DNA from 3 places in the Colwellia sp. BRX10-1 genome. Region 3 is predicted to be linked to each of the others. Evidence: predicted binding sites of a transcription regulator. Region 3 holds the regulator's gene; each other region holds the start of a gene.
The links. Region 3 encodes sigma-54, which starts transcription at its own class of promoters, with help from an activator protein. Its sites were predicted from a motif close to GTTGGCACGNNNNTNGNNT; they were not measured.

Region 1 (4,823 bases), on a different contig from region 3:
AACCAGAAACTTGCCATCATGCTCAGGGGACTTGTCGTGAGCCTGAATGGGGTGTAAAAAATTGCATGGTTAATCATTATGTTTATTTAGCGAATACCTCTGGCATTAAAGTTGGCATTACTCGCCATACTCAAATACCCACCCGCTGGATTGACCAAGGTGCAACACAAGCCTTAAAACTATTTAGAGTAAGTACACGCTTACAATCGGGTTTAGTTGAAATAGCACTGGCTAAGTTTATTGCCGATAAAACAAACTGGCGAGCTATGTTAAAAGGTGCGGGTGAAATGGTTGATTTAAAAGCGAAAGCACAAGCATTACTACCTGAAATTGCAGCACAGTTAGACGATATTAAATTACGCTTTGGTGCAGACGCCGTTGAATTACTTGACGAACCAGTAGTCAATTTGAACTTTCCTGTTGAACAGTACTTAGAAAAAATCGGCTCTTTTAACTTTGATAAAACCCCCCAAGTTTCAGGATTATTACAAGGGATAAAAGGCCAATATCTTATTTTTGATAAGGGGGTTATTAATATTAGAAAATTTGGCTCTTACCAAGTTGCCTTAACCGTTGAAGACTAATTAGACTTTTTCTGAAAATAAGTCACTTATTATTAATATAGTGTCTATACTTGAGTAAAATTTAGGTTATTGCTAATACCTTGTATATTATTGAAAAACTGAGCCATCAGCGGGTGTTAGCTTTCAATTTATTTGCTGAGTGTTTTATTTTTATATAAAAACAACCCTATATTTCTTGTTAGGATTTTTGTTATGAATGCTGTTGAATACGCCGAACAGGCGAGTGAAATATTTGTATTGTCGGATTCTTTTATCCGCATTAAAGAGTTAATTGATAACGAATCATCAACTATTGATGATATAGCGGATGTCATTTTACTTGATCCCGCCTTGTCAGCGACTATTTTAAAGCTCTCAAATAGCTCTTTTTTTAACTATCCTGGTAAAATAGACACTATTTCTAAAGCGGTTTTAATCTTGGGTATTACCGAAGTTTACAACTTAGTTATTGCTTATTTTACCACTGATGCCTTTAGAAAACTAAAAGCCAGTCCCGAATATTTAGATGACTTTTGGGAGCGTAGTGTTGACTGTGCATTAACGGTTAAATTTTTAGGCACTAAACTAAACGTACCTAATGCGGAACGATTATTTATTTTAGGTTTGCTGCATAATTTAGGCGAATTAGTCATACATCAATTTATGCCTGAAAAAGTAGAACAATGTAAGCATATTAATTCAGATGAATTGCCTTGGACTAAACAACTACAAACACTGGGTTTTTCCTACGCTGACATTACCGCTGAATTATTAAAACAATGGCAACTTCCTTACAGCTTGATTGAACCTATACGTTATCAAGATGAAGAGGAGTTTCAACATAGTACCGACGAAACTAAGTTACTTTATATTGCTAAACGAATAATGACACTGAACCACCAATGCAAAAGTCATTGCCAAGCCGATGTCATTAGTGATGAAAAACTCGATGCGTTATCAGTGCAACAAGAGCTGTTGCGTGATGCCAGCGACTTCTGTGATATGGAACGTTTAAGTATCCTTGCTGTACTTAACCCAAGTGCCTCTATGCTTTATTAACCGCTATATCTTTTGATATAATAACTGTGGGTGAGGGCAGTGATCTATTTAGCAATAGCTTTTCTTTGCTGAGCTAACCTCATCTCAATTTTTATTGCACTTACCTTGTCTGCGCAGCTAATACACTCATTAATCATGAGTTGTCACCGAGTAATAAACCTCTCAGATAGCAGAACTGTCTTTGCCATCCTTGCTAATTAACCTTTCCTTGCCTAACACCGCTAATAGTTTTATTTAACAAACGGGACTTCCTTGCATGCTAATTAAATCATGCACCAATTACTGTCATTGATAAAATTTCATGCACCAACGAAGTGCTTTTAAATAGCCTTTTTTTTATTGTTAATCTTAACCTTATGAATATTAAGTATTTTAGTCTTTGGCATAACATTTGTATTGTTATGTACAAATCATAAATAAGGCTAAACATAATGAAAATGGTTAACGCAATAATAAAACCTTTCAAACTGGATGATGTCAGAGAAGCAATTTCTGAAATTGGTGTTGAAGGACTAACCGTCAGTGAAGTAAAAGGTTTTGGACGACAAAAAGGTCATACCGAACTGTATCGTGGTGCTGAGTATCAAGTGGACTTTTTACCGAAAGTGAAACTTGAAATTGCTGTCAATGATGATGTTGTTGAACGCTTAGTCAAAGCAATTACCGAGTCGGCGCACACAGGTAAAATTGGCGATGGTAAAATATTTGTCTATGACTTACAGCAAGCTGTACGTATTCGTACTGGTGAGCAAGATGTTGAAGCTATTTAAGGGGTAAATCATGGAACAAAATATTTTTCAATTACAGTATGCAATGGACACTTTCTATTTCTTGATATGTGGTGCTCTTGTTATGTGGATGGCCGCGGGTTTCTCTATGTTAGAAGCCGGTTTAGTGCGTGCAAAAAATACCACAGAAATTTTGACTAAAAACGTCGCGCTTTATGCTATTGCTTGCATGATGTATTTGGCCTGCGGTTACGAAATTATGTACGGTGGTGGTTTCTTCTTATCTGGCATCGAAACAATCGATGCTGATGCGGTATTAAAAGAATTTTCTGGCCGTGAAGATGGTTTTAATGGCGGAGCTATATACTCCAAAGCGTCTGATTTCTTCTTTCAAGTGGTCTTTGTTGCAACAGCGATGTCGATTGTTTCTGGTGCCGTCGCTGAACGCATGAAATTATGGGCATTCCTTATTTTTACCGTTGTGTTAACTGCCGTTATTTATCCACTTGAAGGTAGCTGGACTTGGGGCGGTAATGCTGTCTTTGGTTTGTACACCCTAGGTGACTTAGGCTTTTCTGATTTTGCTGGCTCGGGTATTGTCCACATGGCAGGTGCATCAGCAGCATTAGCGGGTGTCTTGTTACTTGGCGCACGTAAGGGTAAATATGGAGCAGATGGTCGTATTAATGCCATTCCAGGTGCTAACTTACCTATGGCGACATTAGGCACATTTATTTTATGGATGGGTTGGTTTGGCTTTAACGGTGGTTCAGTTTTAAAGCTTGCCGATATCAACAGTTCACATTCAGTTGCTATGGTCTTTTTAAATACCAATGCAGCGGCCGCTGGTGGCGCTATCGCCGCGTTAATTTTTGCGAAATTACTATTTAAAAAAGCAGATTTAACCATGACATTAAACGGGGCATTAGCGGGATTAGTCGCTATTACTGCTGAGCCTTCAACACCCACGGCATTGCAAGCAACCTTGTTTGGTATGGTCGCTGGTGTCATCGTTGTCTTGTCAGTGGTTGGTTTAGATAAACTGAAAATAGATGATCCAGTCGGTGCTATCTCAGTACATGGTGTCGTTGGTTTGTTTGGTTTACTGCTTGTTCCTCTTACTAACCCTGCTTCAAGCTTTAGTGGACAATTAATCGGTGCAGCAACCATCTTTGTCTGGGTATTTAGTGCAAGTTTTGTGGTCTGGTATGTACTTAAGAAAGTTATGGGTATTCGTGTAACTGAAGAAGAAGAGTATCAAGGTATGGATAAATCAGATTGTGGTATGGAAGCTTACCCTGAGTTTACTTAATACCAACTAGTGTTATCTATATTAACAAGATAAATCATAAAACAGCCTCAGGGCTGTTTTTTTATGTACAAGATAAAGGCTAATACTTTTAGCTGCACAGAAATTATCAGTACTTGCGCCCATACTAATAAAAGTGCGTTGGCATAGCTGTAAAAAGCAACACGGTTTTATCTTATTTTATTATCGTAAATGATTTACTGTGAATTTTAAGAAACTGTGTAAAATTGAAATATTAATATACATTACATTTTTGGGAATTTTGATGGCAAGAGAACAATTCGGTATTTGCGCAGAACCTAGTTTGCACGGTTATTATCTGATGTTTAATGTTTTAGATGATAAAAATGCTCATGTTCGTCACGCACTTTCTCGATTACCTGCCTTATTCGATCATTACGCAGATCGTTTTTCAGAATCTAACTTAGCTGGTGTTATTGCTATCGGTGCTAACTATTGGGATGAGTTGTATCCACAAGGAAGACCTAAAAATTTAAAGCCTTTTTCCGCGCTTGAATGTGATGATCGCGCAGCTCCGGCTGATAGTTATGATCTTTATATCGAAATAAGAAGCGACCGTGCAGACGTTAATCATATTGTTAGTACCAAGGTTTGTGCTTTATTAGCCAACAGCGTTGAACTGGCTGAGCAAGTGCGTGCCTTTAGGTTTCTTGATGGTCGTGATTTAACGGGTTTTGTCGATGGCACAGAAAACCCACAAGGTTCACACCGCCGCAAAGTTGCGCTAATTGCGAATGAAGAGAGTGAAGAGTTTGCAGCAGGCAGTTATTTACATATTCAACGTTATCGCCATAACTTGAACTTATGGGATAACTTAAAGGTTAAAGACCAAGAAGATATTTTTGGACGAACAAAACTGGATAATGAAGAATATTCCAATGAAAATAAACCAGCGACCGCGCATACTAAGCGAGTAAACCTTAAAGACGAAGACGGTAACGCTATCGAAATAGTACGACAAAGTATGCCGTATGGTGATATGAAGTTACAGGGCTTGTTTTTTGTTTCTTATTGCCGCTCGCCTGAGCCATTTGAGATGATGTTAAAAGCCATGATTCAAAGTGATGCTCATGGTCATTTTGATCATCTACTTAAATATACCCAAGCAGAAACTGGCGCATCTTTTTTTGCACCAAGTTTGAA
Region 2 (4,823 bases), 330 kb from region 3:
GAAGCAACCATGGTATCAGCGAGCGTAACGCTTCGGTCGCCCATTTCAAAAGCTATTTTCTTTGCTCCAGACTCTTTTTGAATATCATTGACATTATTCACCGCATCTTTAAGCATATCGCCAAAATTACTGGTCGACTTATTCAGCGCTGGAATAGCACTGTCTCCCATGCCAAGGTTATTGCCCATTTTTTCAAATGAAGCCCCCTGCACCGAAGAGTTTCCAAGCGACATACTTTGCATTTGTGCGTATAAAGAATTGGTATCGATATTCATGAGCTACTCACTTGTGTCAATTTTTTGCTACTAAGCCTATAAATAACGGTTTAAGTAACGATATAACGATGATATTGCAAGCATGGTGCCAGTATGAGAATTAAAGAATTATCGAGGTTATGGAAGGTTTAATGAGTGAAAACTGCAAATAGCAGTAAAGCCAATATTTTAAATGAAAATATTGGCTTTATAGGAAAATTACCCTTTTGAGCGATTGTTAGGCTGGTATTTGAATGCCCGAATCACGCATTCTTGCTATTTTATAGCGAAGCGTTCTTGGGCTAATGCCTAATCGTTCAGCAACATCTTTACGGCTACCTTGGCAAGCGGTGAGGGTATCAAGAATAATTTGATGCTCTTGTATTTTTAATTCATTACCAAGCATGTCTTCGCTATTATTTTCTAACGCCACGTCAGTAATAATTTCACTGTCGAAATTTTCAATTAACAAGTCACCGGCATTAATAATCTGGTCGCTATGCAAAATAATGGCTCGTTGAATAACATTATCTAATTCACGAACATTGCCTGGCCAATCGTAACTCGTCAGTTTATTTCTCGCCGAAGCGGTTAGTTCTGGAATAGCCATGTTATTCGCTAACGATGCTTGAGTAATTAAATGTTTGGCTAATGGCACAATATCATCTCTGCGTTTATTTAATGCTAACCAAGTTAATGGAAAGACATTTAAACGGTAGTAGAGATCTTCACGGAAGATGCCATCTTTTACAGCCACTCTTAAATCACGGTTGCTGGTTGCGATAACACGAACATCAAGCTTAATTGTTTTACGACCCCCTAAGCGTTCAACTTCTCGCTCTTGTAAGACCCGTAAAATTTTTGCTTGTAAGCCAAGATCCATTTCAGTGATTTCGTCTAATAAAATAGTACCACCCTGTGCTTGTTCAAATTTACCTGGGCACGCTTGAATGGCTCCAGTAAAGGCACCTTTTTCATAACCAAATAAAGTCGCTTCCAGCATATTCTCTGGAATTGCAGCACAGTTTATGGCAACAAAGGGCTTATCACTTCGGTTCGAATGGTAATGAACGTATTGTGCTAATACTTCCTTGCCAGAGCCACTGGGGCCGAGCACCATAACAGAAGCATCTGTGGTCGCGACTTTCTTTGCTAACGCTAATAGTTCAATACTTTGTGCGTCAGCAACCACAGGTTCATGCCGACTAGTCACATTCAATGGCACATATTGGTTAACCATATTAAGTAGCACTTCTGGCGCGAAAGGTTTTGCCATATAATTACAGGCGCCATCACGCATCGCTTGAACAGCATCATGAATCGTACCGTATGCCGTCATTATCAGCACAGGTAAATTTGGCCAATTTCTTTTAATACTATTGAGTAGTGTTAAGCCCGACATACCATCCATTTGCACGTCACTAACGACGAGATCAACACTTTGTTCTTTAAGCGTGAGTAAAGCATCTTCACCTGATTGAGCTTCAATACATTGATAACCTGATAACTTTAAAGTATCCATCAGGGCTTCACGTAATCCTGCATCATCTTCAACAACTAATATTTTACTTTGATTCATTAGTGTTCTCCCCGTTAACATTGTTTGTGTCTAAAATAGGTAAGTGAATACAAAAGTGCGCGCCCTCTCCTGGCTTACTCACTAAGCGAACATCGCCTTGATGAGCCTTAGCAACTGACTTTACCACCGCTAAACCTAAGCCGGTTCCCTGTGCCCTTGATGTATAAAAAGGTTCAAAAATTTTATTGGCAAGCTCTTCACTAATACCTTGACCATTATCTTGTACACTAATGTAAGCGTATTCATTTTGGCAGTAGGTGGTAATGGATATCTCCGCACCCTGCTTAATAACTTGTAAACTGTTGTGAATTAAGTTTTCAATAGCACCGCTTAACGCACGTTTATTACCTAAGATTTGGCAATCATCATCACAAAGCTTAATGTTTACTTTCGCTTTGGCCTGAACAATTAATGCTTCTACGGCGTTAACTGAATGGGTAATCAATTTATTAATTGAAAGTGGTTCAACAACTTTTTGCTTGCCACTTTTTGAAAACAACAACATATCGTTTACTTGCTGTTCTAAGTCGTGCAAGCGCGCCATTAATTTGTCTTGAAAGCTACTTCGATCGTCTGAAGAAAGCTTTTTATTTTTTAAATTTGCGCCATATAACATAGCGGCAGAAAGTGGTGTGCGAATTTGATGAGCAAGCTTTGAAACCAAATGACCTAATGACGATAAACGCTGCATATGGCTAAGCTTATCTTGTAATAAACGCGTTTCGGTCAAATCAGTGATCATAATTAACTGGCCAGGTTGATCACCTAAAGCAGTAATTTCTAATTTAACCCGGCGGCCGTCTTTCAATGACACTTCATGCCAATCGTCGGCACGAGGTTTAAACGAGCGTTTAATAACATCAAACCAAGCTTGACCAAGAATCGGTTCATCGAGTAACAAACTAGCAATTTTATTGGTTTTAATAACAATACCGTTACCATCAAGCATTATCATCCCGGTCGGCATAACATCAATAATTTGCTCAAGTTGATTAGACTTTTGACGAAGTAACGATAGCTCGCCACGGTATGCTTCACTTTCTAACGTATCGCTATGGGCAAATGACTGCGGAGTAAAAGCAAATTTAGCTTTATGAAACAGATTATCTTCCACACAATGAATGGGTGTAGACAATTTAGAAGATGCTGATGAATGTGAAACTGCAACGGCCATATACTTTACTCAATTTAAAAATACCAACTGAATAAAGCATTAATTATGCCAAAGAGGTTTTATATTAATTTACATGATGTTAGAAGCGATTTTTAGAGCAATTCTTGCCGTCAAATATTTGGCTTTACTGTCCAAGAATATTCAGTTCAACCAAAGATAAAGACGCTAACCCTCGCGATACTTTCCAGTACAACGGCTGGTGTAATAACGGATATAACAATCAATACATTTGGTTAACGTAGGATATTAGTTAGTGTTTTTTTGTAAGTTATACTTACGCATTTTTTCAACTAATGTGGTTCGACGCATCCCTAATAATTCTGCCGAGCGTGCAACAACCCAGTCATTTTTCTCAAGTGCTTGGTTTATCATCGACACTTCAAGGTCCGCTAAGTATTCTTTTAAATTCAAGCCATCGTTTGGCAAAACATCAACCACAGATGCTTCTTCTGGTTGGTCAGCAAAACTACTGGTATCTTCTTCGTCATCATAATCAAAGCCAGAAAATAGCTCATTTATCGCATCACGTTCTTGCAACTCATCAGGGTATTCAGGTTGATACTCTTCAACATCAATATGACGATACTTTGCTGGTAATTCACTGACATTAACCACTTGCTCAGCAAACATAATGATCATACGTTCAATTAAGTTAGATAATTCTCGAACATTACCTGCCCAAGCATGTAATTTTAAAGATTCAATCGCTTGCTCAGTAAAACGAACACTTTGTCCTTGCTCTGCTTCAAAACGAGAAATAAGTTCTTTAATCAGTAATGGAATATCTTCTTTTCTATCACGTAATGCCGGTGTTTCAATAGGAAAAACATTAAGACGATAGAATAAATCTTCGCGGAATGTGCCCGCGGTGATCATATCTTCTAAGTGCTGATGGGTTGCAGCAATAATACGCACATTGGTTTTAATACTCTTGGCGCCACCGACACGCTCAAAAGTACGTTCTTGCAGAACACGAAGTAGCTTCACTTGCATGGGTTGAGGCATATCACCTATTTCATCAAGAAATAACGTGCCACCCTCAGCCATTTCAAAACGACCTTTACGGGTAGAAATAGCGCCCGTAAAGGCACCTTTTTCATGACCAAATAATTCACTTTCCAATAATTCACCGGGTATAGCGCCACAGTTAACCGGAACAAAAGGCCCCTTAGCGCGGTCAGATAAATTATGAATATTACGTGCCACAACTTCTTTACCCGTACCTGATTCACCTAAAACCAAGACACTCGCTTGCGTACTAGCCACTTGTTCAATTAAAAAGCGCACTTGTAACATAGGTTCACTGGCGCCCACCAAAGAGCGGAATAACAAATTAGGACCGTTGTGATTTCGCTTTGAGGGTAATTGGTTATGGTATTGATGACAGTGGTGTACTTGCTCGGTAAGCTGAGCATAATTTAAAGGCACAGCTAAACTGCCTAAAACATTAACAGCACCACTTAATAAAGTCGCGTCGAGTACATCATGGAGGATAAAAGGTGTTTCAGGGTGTTTTTTAACAAAATCGACCAGTAAGTCACTGACCTTGCCACACAAAACCACCGTAAGAATATTATCAGTTTCTTTAAAATACTGCTCAATATCATCTTCAGGACACACATAAAAATGTTCACCGACAAATGATAATACGGTCGCTATTTGATCGCGTCTGGCAATGTCGTTATCAACGACAAGTACATGTTTTTGACCCTGCATATATCTAATAAAACCATATTTTTGTTATCTATAATTTTATTCTAGCGAGATATAGTAAATAAGCAACAATAAATTGACACTGTAACGTCATAAAATTGAC
Region 3 (4,823 bases):
ATTAGCGCCAACATCAAGTACCACAGCAACCCTAGTAATGGGTGATGCACTCGCTGTTGCCTTATTAAATGCTCGCGGCTTTACCGCTGACGACTTCGCACTCTCTCATCCCGGTGGTAGTTTAGGAAAACGCCTATTACTGCGTCTTAGTGATATAATGCATAGTGGTGAGCGCTTACCAACTGTAAATGCTAATGCTAAAATTAAGGATGCGTTGGTTGAAGTATCATTAAAAGGTTTGGGGATGACGGCGGTAGTCGACGAGAGTGGTCAATTACAAGGCTTATTCACTGACGGAGATTTACGTCGTATTCTTGATGAACGTATTGATATACATCTCGATACTATTGCATCTGTGATGACAAAAAATCCCACTGTGGCTCATCAAGATATGCTAGCCGCCGAAGGCTTAAAAATCATGGAAGACAAAAAAATTAATGGTTTAATTATTGTTAATGACAATAATATACCTATTGGCGCAATGAATATGCACGACTTACTAAAATCAGGTCTTATCTAATATGCAAACACTCTATGGCGAAATTACTGACACAGCATTCAATACCATGAAAACAATAAAGCTGCTGATATGTGATATTGATGGCGTTTTTTCTGATGGCCGTATTTATTTGGGTAACGATGGTGAAGAATTAAAAGCTTTTCACACTAAAGATGGCTACGGCATAAAAGCATTAGGCGCCAGCGGTGTCGATGTAGCGGTGATCACCGGGAGAACATCAAATATTGTCGCAACACGTATGTCAGCCTTAAATGTTAAATATATAGTGCAAGGTGAAGAAAATAAATTACCCGCCTTGAAAACGATGGCTAAGCAATTAAAGTTATCCCTCGAGGAAATTGCTTATATTGGTGATGATATGCCTGATTATGAGTGTATCAAAGCCGTAGGCTTGGGTATTGCTGTTCAAGATGCCCACCCAAGTATTTTATCTATCGCAAATTACACCACTTTTAACCATGGCGGTTTTGGTGCTGTTCGAGAAATATGCGATTTAATCATGCTTAGCCAAAACACCTTAGCAAATGCTTCGGGTGCGAGTATATGAATCGACTTTATAGTTTAACCTTGTTGTTTTTTCTAATTGCGGGAGGCGTTTACGGTATAATTGAATGGAGAAATTCCTCAGCACCACAATTACAAGCGATTGATAAGACGCTGACCCCTGATTTTATTGCCGAAAATTTACACAGTAATGTTTATAAACATCAAGGAAGTTTAGCTTATGTTGTTGATGCCCATCGTATGGAACATTACCCTGAGTTAAGTATTACCAACTTTGAGTTTCCTCAATACACACTTCATCCCAAAAATGATGCGCCCGCATGGAAAATATCTGCCAATGAAGGCATATTATACAATAACAACCGGGTAAAATTAGCAAAGCATGTCCGCCTGTTAGCAACAGATCCCGATAGCTTATTACAAGAAGTTCAAGGAAAATACTTTGAACTTGATCTAAAAACTAACATCATAAGTTCAGAACAAGAAATTAAAATTATCGGTAAAGGATTTACCATCGATGGTAAAGGTTTAATTGTCGACTTAAACACCAACCAAATGACACTAACTAAACATGTGAAATCAATTTATGAAATTGTTAAAAAATAGCCTACTGTGCTTATTGTTATCAACTCCGCTATTTTCGTCAGCTTTCGCTGAAAAATTTGATATAAAACAAAAGATTGAAATTAACGCTTCAAGACAAGCCGTTGATCTTAAAAATAAAATATTCAGCTATATTGATAACGTGGTGATCACTCAAGGTTCATTAGTTATACGTGCTGATTTAGTACAAGTGCTGACTCAATCTGGCAGTGAAGAAAAAACCTATATCGCTAAAGGGAAGCCAGCAACCTTTAAACAAACCTTAGCCGATGGTACTCCTCTTAGCTTACAAGCAGACGAAATAAGATATGAGCCCGCAAATAATTTAGTGATAATTTCAGGAAATGCGTTATTACAGCAAGAAGGTAGTGAGGTTAGTGGCAGTAGAATTACTTACAATATTGCCACTCAGTATGTTAATGCTGAAAGTAAATCTAACGAACGCACTAAAACGATTTTTCAGCCGAAAGAAAAAATTAAAGCGACAACCACAGACGCGAAAACTCAGGAAAAAATTAATTTATGAGCACTAGCACCCTAATGGCAAAAGGCCTTGCCAAAGCCTATAAAGGCAGAAAAGTGGTTAAAAATGTCAGTATGCAAGTTTCAGCAGGACAAATAGTCGGTTTACTGGGCCCAAATGGTGCCGGAAAAACAACTTCTTTTTATATGATTGTGGGTTTAGTTGAAAGTGATAGTGGCGATATTATCTTAAATGACGAAAACCTGACGTTAGCGCCTATGCATGAGCGTGCGAGAAAAGGCATCGGATATTTACCACAAGAAGCCTCTATTTTTCGAAAACTCAGTGTTTACGACAATATTATGGCTATTTTACAAACACGAAAAGAATTATCAGATGCTGAACGCGAAGAGAAATTAGAACATCTTGTTGAAGAATTCAACATAGGTCATATCAAAGATAATTTAGGCATGAGCTTATCTGGTGGTGAACGCCGCCGAGTAGAAATTGCTCGCGCATTAGCTGCTGAACCAAAATTTATTTTATTAGATGAACCTTTTGCTGGTGTTGACCCAATTTCAGTAGGTGATATTAAAAAAATTATTCTACACTTAAAAGAACGTGGCATTGGTGTGTTGATCACTGATCACAATGTACGTGAAACTCTCGATGTATGTGAACATGCGTATATTGTTAGTCATGGTGAACTTATTGCAGAAGGTACTGCAGATCAAATTCTTGCAAATCAACACGTAAGAGATGTATACCTTGGTGAACAATTCACGCTATAGTAGTCAGTAAATGAATAGTATCTTCGTATGAAAAAAACGAAAATATCCCATTAAAAATAATAGGAAGTTAATGACCTAAATGCGCCCTACTCTACAACTCCGCATAGGACAACAATTAACCATGACGCCACAGTTGCAGCAAGCAATCAAATTGCTGCAACTGTCTACGTTAGAGCTTCAACAAGAAATTCAGGAAGCCTTAGAAAGTAATCCATTATTAGAAATGGATGAGTCTTCAAATAATCCCGAAGATAAAAGTACTGACAACCTTGAAGAAGCTCACACTGCCGGTACTGGTGACGTTAAAGAAGCCCCTGCTTCTGATGGTAGCGAAGACGCTACGCCTACCATTGATGAAATCACCACCACTGAAGCCATGGACAAGAACGATATCCCTGAAGAATTAAACATGGATACCACTTGGGATGATAACTACACGGCTGGTGCAGCAAGTTCAAGCTCAGGCCCAGCTTCAGAAGATTATACTTACCAAGGCGAGACTCAAGACTCCATTCAAGATCATTTGCGCTGGCAAATGGAATTAAGCCCTTTTACCGAAACAGACCGCGCTATAGCGACAGCAATTATTGATGCTGTTGATGACGCCGGTTACTTAACGGTATCTAGTGAAGACATTTTAGAAAGTGTTGCCATTGAAGGAGTAGAGCTTGATGAAATTGAGGTGGTACTAAAACGTATTAACCTCTTTGATCCTGTCGGTGTCGCTGCTCGTTCTATTTCAGAATGTTTAATCATTCAACTTAATCAATTTGACCCCGCTACACCTTGGTTAGCAGAAAGTAAGTTAGTTTTGCGTGACCATATTAATCTACTGGGTAGCCGAGACTATCGTACATTAATGCGTAAAACTCGACTGAAAGAAGAGCAACTGCGCGAAGTGGTGCGCCTTATTCAATCACTTGATCCTAGACCAGGCGATAGTGTGATGAAGAGTGACGATCAGTATGTTATTCCTGATGTTTCTGTTGAAAAGAAAAATGGCCGTTGGGTGGTCGAATTAAATCCTGATACTGCGCCAAAACTTTCGGTGAATCAGCAATATGCTTCGATGTCACGTTCGATGAAGTCGACAGCTGACACACAATTTATTCGCTCAAATTTACAAGAAGCTAAATGGTTTATTAAAAGCTTAGAAAGCCGTAATGATACCTTATTAAAAGTGTCAAACTGTATTGTGCAACGTCAAATTGGCTTTTTTGAACATGGTAATGAAGCCATGCGTCCAATGGTTTTAAATGATATTGCCGAAGCTGTCGATATGCATGAATCAACCATTTCACGAGTGACGACACAAAAGTATATGCATACGCCACGTGGAATTTTCGAACTGAAGTTTTTCTTCTCAAGCCATGTTGGCACCGAAAGCGGTGGCGAATGTTCATCAACAGCTATTCGTGCATTAATCAAAAAATTTGTTGCTGCCGAAATCCCAGCAAAACCACTTAGTGATAGTAAAATGGCTGATTTATTAGCCGATCAAGGGATAAATGTAGCTCGACGTACCATAGCAAAATATCGAGAGTCACTTTCTATTCCACCTTCTAACCAACGAAAAAGTTTACTTTAACGAAAAGATGAGGAATTAAGCTTATGCAAATTAATCTTTCTGGCCACCATGTTGACATTACCGAAGCTTTACGAGAAAACGTCACGACTAAGATGGCAAAATTAAGCCGACATTTTGATCATATCAATAATGTTCATGTTGTTCTCACCGTTGAAAAATCAAATCAAATTGCTGAAGCGACTGTTCACGTTAGTGGCTCTGATTTACATGCAAAAGCTGAAAATGCTGACATGTATGCCTCTATTGATAGTCTTGTTGTTAAGCTTGACCGGCAAATATTGAAGTACAAAGGTAAAACGAATCAGCATTAATGCTGTTTATCGCCTGTTCACTCACCAAAGAATCTAAGTAGTA

Region 1: H4J75_RS07090 (P-II family nitrogen regulator) is a predicted target of sigma-54. The motif match lies at 2,001-2,019, and genes of this name have one in related genera.
Region 2: H4J75_RS00540 (PAS domain-containing sensor histidine kinase) is a predicted target of sigma-54. The motif match lies at 3,042-3,060, and genes of this name have one in related genera.

Annotation. Positions count from the first base shown of each region.
Region 1 is NZ_JACGWC010000006.1:2,089-6,911, forward strand. It holds gene H4J75_RS07080 (DUF2797 domain-containing protein) at 1-584, shown strand, start outside; gene H4J75_RS07085 (HDOD domain-containing protein) at 777-1,622, shown strand; gene H4J75_RS07090 (P-II family nitrogen regulator) at 2,054-2,392, shown strand; gene H4J75_RS07095 (ammonium transporter) at 2,403-3,662, shown strand; gene H4J75_RS07100 (Dyp-type peroxidase) at 3,925-4,823, shown strand, end outside.
Region 2 is NZ_JACGWC010000001.1:117,791-122,613, forward strand. It holds gene fliE (flagellar hook-basal body complex protein FliE) at 1-275, opposite strand, end outside; gene H4J75_RS00535 (sigma-54 dependent transcriptional regulator) at 493-1,833, opposite strand; gene H4J75_RS00540 (PAS domain-containing sensor histidine kinase) at 1,820-3,007, opposite strand; gene H4J75_RS00545 (sigma-54 dependent transcriptional regulator) at 3,254-4,723, opposite strand.
Region 3 is NZ_JACGWC010000001.1:443,632-448,454, forward strand. It holds gene H4J75_RS01970 (KpsF/GutQ family sugar-phosphate isomerase) at 1-520, shown strand, start outside; gene kdsC (3-deoxy-manno-octulosonate-8-phosphatase KdsC) at 522-1,067, shown strand; gene lptC (LPS export ABC transporter periplasmic protein LptC) at 1,064-1,630, shown strand; gene lptA (lipopolysaccharide transport periplasmic protein LptA) at 1,611-2,153, shown strand; gene lptB (LPS export ABC transporter ATP-binding protein) at 2,150-2,881, shown strand; gene H4J75_RS01995 (RNA polymerase factor sigma-54) at 2,961-4,469, shown strand; gene hpf (ribosome hibernation promoting factor) at 4,493-4,780, shown strand.